4 regions of the Companilactobacillus bobalius genome follow, and region 1 is predicted to be linked to each of the others. Evidence: predicted binding sites of a transcription regulator. Region 1 holds the regulator's gene; each other region holds the start of a gene.
The links. Region 1 encodes Rex, which represses fermentation and respiration genes when NADH is low (regulators of the CRP and FNR family bind a similar motif). Its sites were predicted from a motif close to TTGTGAANTANTTCACAA; they were not measured.

Region 2: a site for Rex is predicted at 1,460-1,477, ahead of ald (alanine dehydrogenase). Genes of this name have one in related genera too.
Region 3: a site for Rex is predicted at 2,041-2,058, ahead of LKACC16343_RS02115 (GntP family permease). Genes of this name have one in related genera too.
Region 4: a site for Rex is predicted at 1,878-1,895, ahead of adhE (bifunctional acetaldehyde-CoA/alcohol dehydrogenase). Genes of this name have one in related genera too.

The regions. Positions count from the first base shown of each region.
Region 1 covers NZ_MYFM01000002.1:355,550-358,771, forward strand. The annotation lists gene LKACC16343_RS04850 (ABC-F family ATP-binding cassette domain-containing protein) at 1-1,361, opposite strand, end outside; gene LKACC16343_RS04855 (redox-sensing transcriptional repressor Rex) at 1,498-2,148, shown strand; gene manA (mannose-6-phosphate isomerase, class I) at 2,168-3,136, shown strand.
Region 2 covers NZ_MYFM01000008.1:80,559-83,780, reverse strand. The annotation lists gene tdcB (bifunctional threonine ammonia-lyase/L-serine ammonia-lyase TdcB) at 1-274, opposite strand, end outside; gene ald (alanine dehydrogenase) at 323-1,444, opposite strand; gene thrS (threonine--tRNA ligase) at 1,779-3,222, opposite strand, start outside.
Region 3 covers NZ_MYFM01000001.1:443,339-446,560, forward strand. The annotation lists gene LKACC16343_RS02110 (glycerate kinase family protein) at 1-714, opposite strand, end outside; gene LKACC16343_RS02115 (GntP family permease) at 727-2,010, opposite strand; gene LKACC16343_RS02120 (CdaR family transcriptional regulator) at 2,265-3,222, shown strand, end outside.
Region 4 covers NZ_MYFM01000007.1:75,055-78,276, forward strand. The annotation lists gene LKACC16343_RS11155 (oleate hydratase) at 1-1,263, shown strand, start outside; gene adhE (bifunctional acetaldehyde-CoA/alcohol dehydrogenase) at 1,929-3,222, shown strand, end outside.

The sequences.
Region 1 (3,222 bases):
AAAGTTAAACGAGCCTTTTCACCACCAGATAATCCAGCAACAGGTTTGAGTACGTCGTCACCACTGAAAAGGAAAGCTCCCAACATATTACGAATTACTTGTTCATCTAAACGAGGATAGATATCCCAAATTTCATGAAGAACATCTTTTTTTGGATCAAGATTTTTCAAATTCTGATCGTAGTAACCAACTTGAACATTGGCACCAAACTGAGATGTTCCCTTGATCATTGGGATTTGTCCCAAGATAGATTTAAGAAAAGTTGATTTACCGATACCGTTTGGTCCGATAATACCAACACGTTCACCCTTTTTGACATCTAAATTGATAGGTTCGGACATAATTTGGTCTTCATAACCGATAGCGGCATCTTTGACGAGTAATACGTCATTGCCACTTTCCTTATCAATTTGAAATTTAAAATGAACTGAGCCTTGATCACTGTCAGGACGATCCAAGACATCCATATGTTCCAACTTCTTACGACGACTTTGAGCCATCTTGGTAGTGGAAGCACGGACAATATTCTTTTGGATATACTCTTCAGTCTTCTTAATTTCAGCCTGTTGCTCTTCATAATGTTTCCAGGCTACTTCTTGATTTTTTTTCTTTTCTTGTAAATAGAAAGAGTAATTACCAGAATAATGAGTTGATGAGTGATGATTGATCTCAACAATTTCAGTAACGACTTTGTCCAAAAAGTATTGGTCATGGGAAATGATGACTAGTGCGCCACGGTAATTTTTGAGATAACCTTCAAGCCATTCAACTGTATTGATGTCCAAATGATTTGTGGGCTCATCCAAAAGTAAAATATCGTGATGTTCCAAGAGCATTTTAGCCATAGCCAAGCGTGAACGTTCACCACCAGAAAGGGTTGATATTTGTGCTTGCCAAACATCCTCATCGAATCCGAATCCCTTGAGGACACTGCGAATCTCTGATTGATAGCCGTAACCATTTTCTTGACGGAAGGTATTTTGCAATTGATCATATTGCTTCAAAATGTTGTCGTAATCTTGAACATTGGGGTCAGCAATTTTTTCTTCTAAAGTGTGCATCTTTTTTTCTTGTTCCTTTAGATAATCAAAAACGTGTTCCATCTCGTCAAAAATTTTATTTTCACTATTCAAACCGGAGTCCTGAGCAAGGTAACCGATATTTGTATCCTTTTTCAGAGCAATATTTCCACTATTATAACTTTCTTGATCAGAAATAATTTTGAGCATAGTTGATTTGCCGACACCGTTTCGGCCGACTAGACCAATTCTACTATTATCCTGTACTTCAAAGCTAACGTTAGAGAATAGCCTTTTAGTACCAAAATTCTTTGTAATGTTCTGTGCTTGTAATAAAATCAATTTCAAACTCCTTTATATATTCACAATTTTATCATTATTCAATAAATTATGTCTTTATAGGTTTAACGTATTGCGTTTTTGTCGATTTTTATTTACTATAAATGTTAGTGAAATGACACACATATGGTGGTAAATTATGACAAAAACAACTGTTCCAAACGCAACAATAAAGCGTTTACCAATTTATTATCGGTATTTTCAATTTTTAAAAGATGAAGGTACAAAAAAGATCTCTTCTGGAGAATTATCAGAAGGGGTCAAGATAGATAGTGCTACAATAAGACGTGACTTCTCATATCTAGGAGCACTTGGAAAACGTGGTTATGGCTACGATGTAAACGATTTAGTGGCTTTCTTTAAAAAGCTCTTGAATCAAGATAAGCGTACTAACGTAGCCCTAGTTGGTGTAGGTAATTTAGGTAACGCCTTACTAAATTATAACTTTTCTCGGACTAATAATGTTCGAATTGCAGCAGCTTTTGATATTAATAAGGAAATTGTTGGCACAGTTAAGAGTGGTGTTCCCGTTTATGATATATCTGAACTAAAGGAACAACTTCATTTGCAACAAATCGATGTCTGTATCTTGACTGTTTCTTCGAATGCAGCTCAAACAACTGCTGACTTATTGGCTGATGCTGGAGTTAGAGGTATCCTGAACTTTACACCAGTAATTATCAATGTTCCAAGCAGTATCCGTGTTCATTATGTTGATTTGGCTAATGAATTGCAGACTCTGATTTTCTTCTTAGATCGTGATAAGTCAATGAAAGAAGAGCAAGAATAATTTTTTGGGGGAAAGTATTATGAGTGAACCATTGTTCTTAAAGCCTGTATTCCACGAAAAAATTTGGGGTGGAAGAAAGCTAGAAACTAAGTTTGGTTACAATATTCCAGATGGCGCTATTGGTGAATGCTGGGCTATTTCAGGTCATCCACATGGTAGATCACAAGTTGAAAATGGTGAATTTGCTGGTCAATATGTCGATGATCTTTGGAAAAATCATGGTGAGTTATTCGGCAATCCTAAGGGAAAAGTATTCCCACTTCTAACAAAGATTTTGGATGCTGAAGCAAGTCTATCTGTTCAAGTTCATCCTGACAATGAATATGCAGCAGAACATGAACATGAATTAGGTAAGACAGAATGCTGGTACATCATTGATGCTGAACCAGGTTCATACTTGATTTATGGTCACAATGCTAAGAACAAAGCAGAACTTGATAAGATGATTGAGTCAGGTGACTGGGATCATCTACTAAGAAAAGTTCCAGTTAAGACTGGTGACTTCTATTATGTACCAAGTGGGACTGTTCACGCTTTGAACAAGGGTATTATGGCTCTAGAGACACAACAAAGCAGTGATACAACATATCGTTTGTATGACTATGACCGTGTTGAAAAGTCTACTGGTAAGAAACGTGACCTTCACATCAAACAATCAGAGGATACAATTACAGTTCCTCATAAAGATCCACAATTAAATATTGAATCAAAAGAAGAGGGCAAGAACAAGTTTACAACATTCGTTCAACCACCCGTATCACCATTCTTCTCAGTTTATCACTGGGAAATTAAGGAACCAGTCGAATTACATCACCAAATTGGTAAGTATACTTTGATTTCTATAATTAATGGTCAAGGTAAGATTACCGTTGATGGAAAAGACTATGATTTGAGCAAGGGTATTCATTTAATCGTTCCAGCAACTGTTGCTTCATGGACGCTTTCTGGTGATTTGGATATTATTGCTTCAGAATCAGGCGAAGATTAGATAAATATTAAAATAATGTAAAAAAGTGCAGAATGTCGATTTGAAAAAACCGGATGTTCTGTTTTTTTTATTGGCTAAATCAAGCA
Region 2 (3,222 bases), on a different contig from region 1:
CTTGAGCATGATTACCAGCTGATGCAGTAATTACTCCTCGATTCAATTCCTCCTGTGATAAATGATTAATTTTATTATTGGCACCTCTGAATTTGAACGATCCTGTTAGTTGCATATTTTCTAGTTTTAAGTAAACGTCCCCACCAACAACATTACGGCTCAAAAACATGGATTGAACTAGAGGGGTCTTACGAGCATATTTTCCAACAATTGCCTTTGCTTCTTCAATATCATGAATATCAACAATATTATCAATGCCTACACCTTTTAGCATGATCCGTACCTCACCCATCTTTAATTTTTATCTATATTTAATCAATATTTAGTTAACTGATTCTTCATCAACTGACAATTTTGTATAAGGTAAATCAAGTGAATCTGCCAATCCTTTATTAGTTACCTTACCTTCAAAGAGGTTAACCCCTGATGCTAAAGCTTCATCTGTCTTGATGGCTTCGTTAATACCTTTGTCAGCAATTTCTAGTAAGTAACTCAAATTACCTTTTGCCAAGGCCATTGTTGCTGTACGTGGTACTGCTCCTGGTTGATTAGGAACTGCATAATGGATAATTCCATCTTTTACAAAGATTGGATCATCAATAGTTGTTGGATGATCAATTGTTTCAACAGTTCCACCTTGATCAATAGCTACATCAACTAGAACACTTCCTGGCTTCATTGATTTAACCATATATTCCTTAACCAACTTAGGTGGTCTTGAACCTGGAATCAAAATTGTTGAAATAAAGATATCAGCATCTTTAATTTCCTTGGCTAAGTTTTCTTCATTTGATTTAACAACTCTGAATTTCTTACCTGCAAATTTATCTTGTAAGAACTTAATTCTTTCATCATTCAATTCAATAATTACAACTGAGCATCCCATGTTTAAAGCTAATGTAGCAGCGTTTACAGCGGCATTACCACCACCAAAGATTACGACGTTACCACCATCGATTCCAGGAATACCCGGTAGAAGAATTCCTTGGCCTTGATGTTGTGCCTCAAGATAATAGGCACCCATAATAACTGATCTACGGCCGGCAATTGCACTCATTGGTGCCAACAATTCCAATTTCCCATCTTTGACAATTGTTTCACCACCAATTGCAGTTGTACCAGCTTTCATCATTGCCTCAACAGTTGGCTTTGATGATGCCAAATGTTGAAATCCCCAAACAATTTTACCTTTTGAGAAATACTTATATTCTTCAGGATCAGGTTCTTTAACCTTGATGATCAATTCAGCTTTCCAGCCATCTTCATGACTAACTAATTTACCACCAGCATCGACATACTCTTCGTTTGTAAAGCCTGCCCCAATACCTGCATCTTTTTCAACAAGTACTTCATTACCAGCTTCAACCATCTTACGAACATTTTCTGGAGTTGCCGCTACACGACCTTCTCCTTCTTTTTGTTCCTTAATTACAGCGATTTGCATATTCACACTCTCCTTTTGTGAAAACGATAACTATTTCCTTACAAGCGCATGATAACGCTTACATTCTGGGGTATCAACCTGTTTTTTTACTTCACAAACTCAAAGATTGTGATAACCACTGCTAAGATTGAGAAAATTTTATCAAAAAAAAATTTAATTTCACAAATTATCATATTTTTTAAAATTTTTGATTCATATATTGTTTATATAGTGAATACAATTGTTCATTTTAAATGAACACTCAACACGATTTTGTCCAAAAAAAATACACTCAATCATTTTCATGATTGAATGTATTTAATTTTTAAAATGTTATTTTGCTAAAGGATATTAATTAATTCTTGTCAGCAGATTTATCAGTAACATCTTTACGACTAAAGTTAGCAATATCAGCAACAACTGAACTTACGAACATCTTAGCATTTTCTGAAGCTGAATCATCTTCACCATATTTTCTTACAGAAACAGTGGCGTTCTTAGCTTCTTCATCACCAATAACTACTGTATATGGTATCTTCATTGTTTGAGAATCACGAATCTTGTAACCCATCTTTTCGTCACGGTCATCGATTTCAGCACGGATATTCTTAGCACGTAATTCTGAAAGAACTTCGTTAGCATATTCTGTATGAAGTTTTTGGTTAACAGGGATAATACGTACTTGTGTAGGAGCCAACCATGTTGGGAAAGCACCCTTGTAAATTTCAATTAGATAAGCAATGAATCTTTCCATAGTTGAAACAATACCACGGTGAATCATAACTGGTCTGTGATCTTCACCATCTGAACCAACATATGTTAGTTGGAACTTCTCTGGTTGCATGAAGTCTAATTGAATTGTTGACAATGTTTCTTCATTACCAAGAGCTGTCTTTGTTTGTACATCAAGCTTTGGACCATAGAATGCAGCTTCACCTTCAGCTTCATAGTACTTCAAGCCAAGATCATCCATAGCAGCCTTAAGCATTGATTGTGATCTGTTCCACATTTCATCATCATCGAAGTACTTCTCTGTATTAGCAGGGTCACGATAACTTAGACGGAATGTGTAATCATTGATATCAAAGTCTTTGTAAACTTCAACCATCAATTGTAGTGTACGTTTGAATTCTTCTTGGATTTGGTCAAGAGCAACGAATGTGTGACCATCATTTAGAGTCATTTCACGAACACGTTGTAAGCCTGACAAAGCACCAGATTTTTCATATCTGTGCATCATACCAAGTTCAGCAATACGAAGTGGTAGATCCCTGTATGAACGGTTGTGATGCTTGTAAATTTGAATATGTGAAGGACAGTTCATTGGACGTAGTTCAAGCATTTCGCCATCACCCATATCCATTGGTGGGAACATGTCTTCACGGTAATGTGCCCAGTGACCTGAAGTCTTATAAGCATTTAAGTTCATAAGAATAGGTGTGTAAACGTGTTGGTAACCCCAAGCAACTTCCTTATCAACAATATATCTTTCGATGACACGACGGATTGTAGCACCATTTGGCATCCAGTATGGAAGACCAGCACCAACTTCTGGGTCAACGAAGAACAAGTCTAAATCACGGCCAATTGTTCTGTGATCACGTTCTTTGATTTCGGCACGACGTTTAAGGTCAGCTTCTAGTCCATCTTCCTTGTAGAAGGCTGTAGCATAAATTCTTTGAAGCATTGGGTTACTTGACTTACCTTGCCAATAAGCACCAGCAACTGAAAGTAATTCAAAGTGTTTCAAAGCCTTTAGATTTGTAAGTACAGCATCATAACCAAAGTCAACAAATCCA
Region 3 (3,222 bases), on a different contig from region 1:
TCCAAGGTCTCTCTTTAGAACCTCAGCATAATGAGACAAAGCCTTATCTAAGAACTCGACCATTTCTTCACTAGCACCCTTTTGAGGACCAAAGACATGACTAGCGCCATTAGGACCCGTTAACGGATTTGTTACATCAGAAGCAATGACAACTTTTACATCAGCTAGTTCTGGTAACATATCTGTAGTGTCGATTTTATCTAGTTTTTCCAACATAGCACCACCATATTGGAGTTCCTGACCTTTTTCATCCAATAAATGAGCACCTAAAGCCTGAGCCATTCCAGCACCACCGTCATTAGTAGCTGACCCGCCAATTCCGATAATAATAGTCTTTGCGCCCTTTTGGATAGCTGACTTTATCAATTCACCAGTTCCAAAGGTTGTTGTAATATAAGGATTTTGAGTAAATTGATTAATATACTGGATTCCACTTGCTTCGGCCATTTCAATCACAGCCACTTTACCATCATCAATCAAGCCATAGTGAGCTTCTGTCTTATACCCCAAAGGATTAGTTACTTCTTCAGTAATAATTTGCCCATTTTTAGCATCTACTAAAGATTGAACGGTTCCCTCACCACCATCAGCCATTGGCACATCAACAAAATCTGCCTCTGGATAAACTTTAGCAAATCCCTTATGCATCGCAGTAGCGACTTCTTTAGCTGTTAATGAATTTTTATATGAATCTGGAGCCAAAACTATTTTCATCATAATCCACCTCTAGAACAAATTTCCATACATTAATGTTGCTACAATCGTCATTGAAAGTCCAACTAGCATTTCCCACAAAACAACGCTCATTCTTTCTTTAAAGTGCATGTCAACGGCTTTGGCTGTTACGTGGAAATAGTTACCATGTGGTAATTGATCGATAACAGTTGCTCCAGTATGAACCATCGCTGCGGCACCTGTACCAGAAATACCAAAGGACATGATTGACTTGCTGAATGAGTTCGATGCCAAAATAACACCAGTAGAAGTTGAAGCTGTTGCTGCGGCCATTAAAATACCGGCAATTGGAGCCAAGAAAGTTCCGGAGATTCCAGAAACCTTTACGATTTCAACTACCTTTTGTGGTAAATCAGATGCTGAAACTAAACCAGCAATCGCACCAGCACCTATCAAAATCAGCACTACATCAGTCATTCGTGCTAATCCACCGGTCATATATTTCAAAAACTTTTTACGTTGTCCCATCGCCAAAGTTCCGATTAAACCGGCAATCGGTAAAATATACATTGCATCTAAGTTGAATGAAGCTAAAGCTTTAATTCCTAGAATGTCACCTACCGGAGTAATCAAAAGTAGAATAACAGCTACCAAAGGTGTCACAATTGCTGCCTTCAAACTTGGTAAATCTTTATCCTCTTTAGTTTCAAACTTATGCTCTGCTGACACGAAAGTTCCTTTATTTTTGATCAATGTTGCCAAAAGTACTGTTACGATCAAACCAACGATAGCTGGTACAAAATCTGCGATCATAACTTGTGAAAGTTCAACATTAAAACCCTTAGCAGCCGCAATTGTATTAGGATTAGGTGAAATGATATTTCCAGCCTTACCACCACCAGAAAGAGCTACTAATAATGAAAGTTTACTGTAATGCATCTTCTGCCCAACTTCTAGAGCAATCGGTGCCACAATCAATACAGCTACGGGAATAAAAATCCCTACACCTGTTAAAACCATCGTCGATAAAGCCAACGCCAAAATGGCCAACTTATCACTAAAATGATTAACAATATTAGATGCAATTACGTTAGCTGCACCTGATTCCATCATAACTCCGGCTAAAACTCCAGCCGCAATAACACGGATAATCGTCCCCATAACACCAGAACTACCTTTGACAATTACATCGGTTGTCTGTGAAAGATTCATTCCTCCAATTAAGCAACCAACAATTGCCCCAAAAATTAATGCATAAATAGGATTAACCCTGAATAAAATCAATCCAATTGCTAAAAGCAAGCCTAACAAGGCTGCCCACCAAGCAATAACCATTTTTAAATATCCTCCTCAAAAACACGGTAATTGTTAAATATTGAACAATTATTAACTTTTGTATAATACCTTGATAAATTTTCTAAATCAATGTACACATGCACAAAAATAATTGGATAATATATTAAAAAATAATGTGATTTCTTGATAAATCAATGTTTTTAAAATTTAAAATAATGTAAAATATTTATATGCACAAATAATGGATTTAAGCTTTTATGTAAGTTTGCTTAATCTTTAACAAGGATAAAATTATGAAATTAGACCCCAAATTAGCTCAATCCATTGTTGATCGAATGATGGAAAGCATCCCTTATAATATTAATATGATGAACGAGAAAGGTTATATCATCGCTAGTGGCAATAAAGAGCGTATCAATACTCTTCATATTGGTGCCATTGAAACTATTGAAAGTGGCAAGACTAAACCTATGGTTGAATCCTTTGGTAAATTCGGTCAACCTGGTGTGAACATCCCAGTCGAATTTCAAGGTAAAACGATTGGCGTTATTGGCATTACCGGCGATCCTGAAAAGGTTACTCCCTTAGCCTCTCTACTCAAGGTATCAACTGAATTACTGATTACCCAGATCAATAGCTCTAAGGCCGAAAATCAACGTAAGGAATCACTGAATCATTTTCTTTATCAATGGACCACTATCGACAATATTTCTGAAAATGCTGAATTAAAATCTCGAGCTCAAGCTTTGAATATCAATCTAGAATTAAAACGCTATGCCGTTATTCTCGAAACAGATAATCAACCAACGATTTTTGAAGGTGACTTCTACTTCAGTAAGACACCGCATCAACAATTGATTATTACTCGTAATACCGAAAATTTAGAAAAGTACTTAAAATTCAGTCAACTTAATCAAATCGTGATTGGCATCAGTAATCAAAGTACTAATTTAAAAAAAGCCGTTCAACAAGCGATTGATACTATTAAAGTTGTTTATGAATTGCAATTGACCGATATTTATTATTATCACCAAATCAGCTTTCTAAATAAATTACTCCAAAGTCAGCTCCACTCGGCCAAAATCATCAATAACTTTAAAAATTTGCTTAAAACCAGAGCCGGAACTGAATTAATTGATACCCTCGATTGTTATTTCAAATCAAATGGTAATGTGACCGACACTTCAACTAGATTGAATGTTCATCGAAACACGACTAATTATCGGTTGAACAAAATTTCCGACTACTTCA
Region 4 (3,222 bases), on a different contig from region 1:
GATAATAAGGATCGTTATTTATTATCTAAATTGATGTTGATGCCTGAAAAGGATGAAGAAAAACTAAATAACATTAGTATTGCTGAATGGTTTGCAAGCAGTCCACATTTCTTCACAACTAATTTCTGGTACATGTGGCAAACAACATTTGCTTTCAAACGTGCTAGTTCAGCTGTTGAGCTACGTCGTTATATGAATCGTATGATTCTTGAATTCAGTCGTATCAATACACTAGAAGGTGTTACAAGAAGTCCATACAATCAATTTGAAAGTATCATTTTGCCAATGCGCAAGTATTTGGAAGATCGTGGTGTAACCTTCATCAATAACCGTAAAGTTACTGATTTGGAATTCAAAGATACACCACTTCAAGATGATATTATCGTTACTGGACTCAAGTATGAAGAAGTCGACAATGATAACAAAGAAGGACACATTGATATTGCTGAAAACGACTTAGTCTTCGATACTAATGGTTCAATTACTGATAGTTCAGCACTTGGTGACTTTAATACACCATTTAAGGAAAATATGGATTATGCACCTAGTGCAGCACTTTGGAAGAAAGCAGCTGAGAAGTTCTATTCTCTAGGTAATCCTGACAAATTCTTTGGTGATCGTACACAAAGTGAGTGGGTCAGTCTCACAGTTACAACCAACAGCCACTTCTTGGTAAATGAAATTTCACGTATTACACAACAAGAGCCCGGAAATGCTTTGAATACATGGATTAACAGTACACCATTGTTGTCAATCGTTGTTCATCATCAACCACACTTCAAGGCACAAAAGCCTAATGAGTCAACATTCTGGGGTTACTTCATGTATCCAAGAAGAAATGGTGATTATGTACAAAAGCCTGTAATGGAAATGACAGGTAAAGAAATGCTAGAAGAATTATTAGGCCACTTAGCAGAAGTAGATCCAAGCAAAGACAATATCAAGAACCATACACAGGAAATTATGGACAGCATTGTCAATGTAATTCCTGTTCACCTACCATATGCAAGTGCAATGTTCAATCAAAGAGCCGTCGGAGATCGTCCAGATGTAGTTCCAAAGAACAGTAAGAATTTGGCCTTCATCAGTCAATTCTGTGAACAACCATTCGATATGGTCTTTACGGAACAATATTCATTCCGTGCAGCACAACGTGCCGTATATACATTGTTGAATATTCCATTGTCAGAGATGACACCAATGCACCATTATGAGAAAGATCCAAAAGTAATGGCACGTGCTACTAAGACCATGTTTAGATAATAGAGAGAGGGTGGAGCAAGGGCGAACAGCCTCCGAGGATTTGCCTAAGTACTGGAATCGCACGCGTACTATGCGGGCAATTCCAGCACTGTAGCAAACCACAGGAGGTTGCCCTTGCGCAACCCGTTTAGGCAGCATACTTGAGAAGAAAAATATAAAAATTTGGTTGTTAGAATCTGAAGTATAGTTATTAGAAACGTAGAAGGAAAACTATTGAGAATAGAATAGACCAAATTTTCACAATACAAAATGTATTTAAGAGTAGAACACCTAAGCGAAAATCTCCACAAAAAGGGGGTTGATGCCTATAATCAATCTATATTTGAAACAAATAAAATTTAACATCAAACGACAAAACATCTCATTAAAAAAGATAAATATTTTCACAAGCAAGAGCTGAATTTCAATTCAGCTCTTTTTTTTGTGAATTGGAAAGCAACCTAGAATAGGCATTTTGATGAGATTGTGAAGAAATATTCACAATTGAAATAAGATGTGAAATTATTTTTTGACAATCGTTTGAGTTGCAGGTGTTGATATATCAACGTGAAAACGTTTACTTGAGCTTTTTGAACAAAATAACTTGAACATTGATTGTACAGTGATAAGATAAAACGTGAATTAGTTAACAAATATATCGATTTTTAAATCTTGGAGGTAATCAGATGTTGAAAGGTTCCAAAGATACAAAGGTTTCTACAAAATCAGATGAAAAAGAAGATGTAAAACCAGTTATTGATGCTATGGTTGCTAAGGCTCACAAGGCCTTGGATATCATGGACGGTTTTACTCAAAAACAAGTTGACCATATTGTTCACCAAATGGCCATTGCTGGATTGAATGCTAGTTTTGAATTGGCTAAGTTAGCCTATAAAGAAACTGGCCGTGGAATGGTTGAAGATAAAGTTATTAAAAATATGTATGCTACAGAAGAGATTTGGCACTCAATCAAACGTGACAAGACTGTTGGCATTATTGAAGACGATAAAGAACATCGTTTGATCAAAGTTGCTGAACCACTTGGTGTTTTAGCAGGTGTTACACCCGTTACTAACCCAACTTCAACTGCAATGTTTAAGTCATTGATTGCCATGAAAACACGTAATCCAATTATCTTTGGTTTCCATCCCCAAGCTCAAAATTGTTCTGTTGCCGCCGCTAAAGTTATGTTAAAAGCTGCCGTTGATGCTGGTGCCCCAGAAGGTGTCATTCAATGGATCGAAAAACCAAGTATTGAAGCAACATCATACTTGATGAATAACGAAGGTATTGCTAGTGTTCTTGCTACTGGTGGTCCTGGAATGGTTAAGGCTGCTTACTCAACTGGTAAACCTGCCTTGGGTGTTGGTCCTGGTAATGGTCCTGCATACATTGAAAAGACTGCTAATATCAAACGTGCTGTTAACGATATTGTTTTATCAAAGACATTTGATAATGGTATGGTTTGTGCTTCTGAAAATAGTGCCATCGTTGATGCTGATATTTATGACGAAGTTAAATCTCTATTTGAAAAGAATAGGATTTACTTCATTAAGAAATCAGATTATAAGAAATTAGCTGATGCAATGTTTAGACCAGAGGGTGGGGTTAAAGGTCCTATCGCTGGTAAATCAGCTATCGAAATTGCTAAATTAGCTGGTATCAAGGTTCCCACTGATACTAAAGTACTTGGTGTTGAATTATCAAAGGTTGGCCCAGAAGAGCCACTTTCAGCTGAAAAATTATCACCTGTACTTTCGGTTTATAAAGTTGCTGGGCATAAAGAAGGCTTCGAAAAAGCTGATGAATTGTTACACTTTGGTGGTTTAGGTCACACAGTTGGTATTCACACAATGGATGAAGACTTAGCTACAGAGTTTGGTATTAAGATGAAAGCTAGTCGTGTCTTGGTAAATACTCCTGCCGCTATTGGTGGTATTGGTAATCTTTATAATGAAATGATTCCATCACTTACTCTTG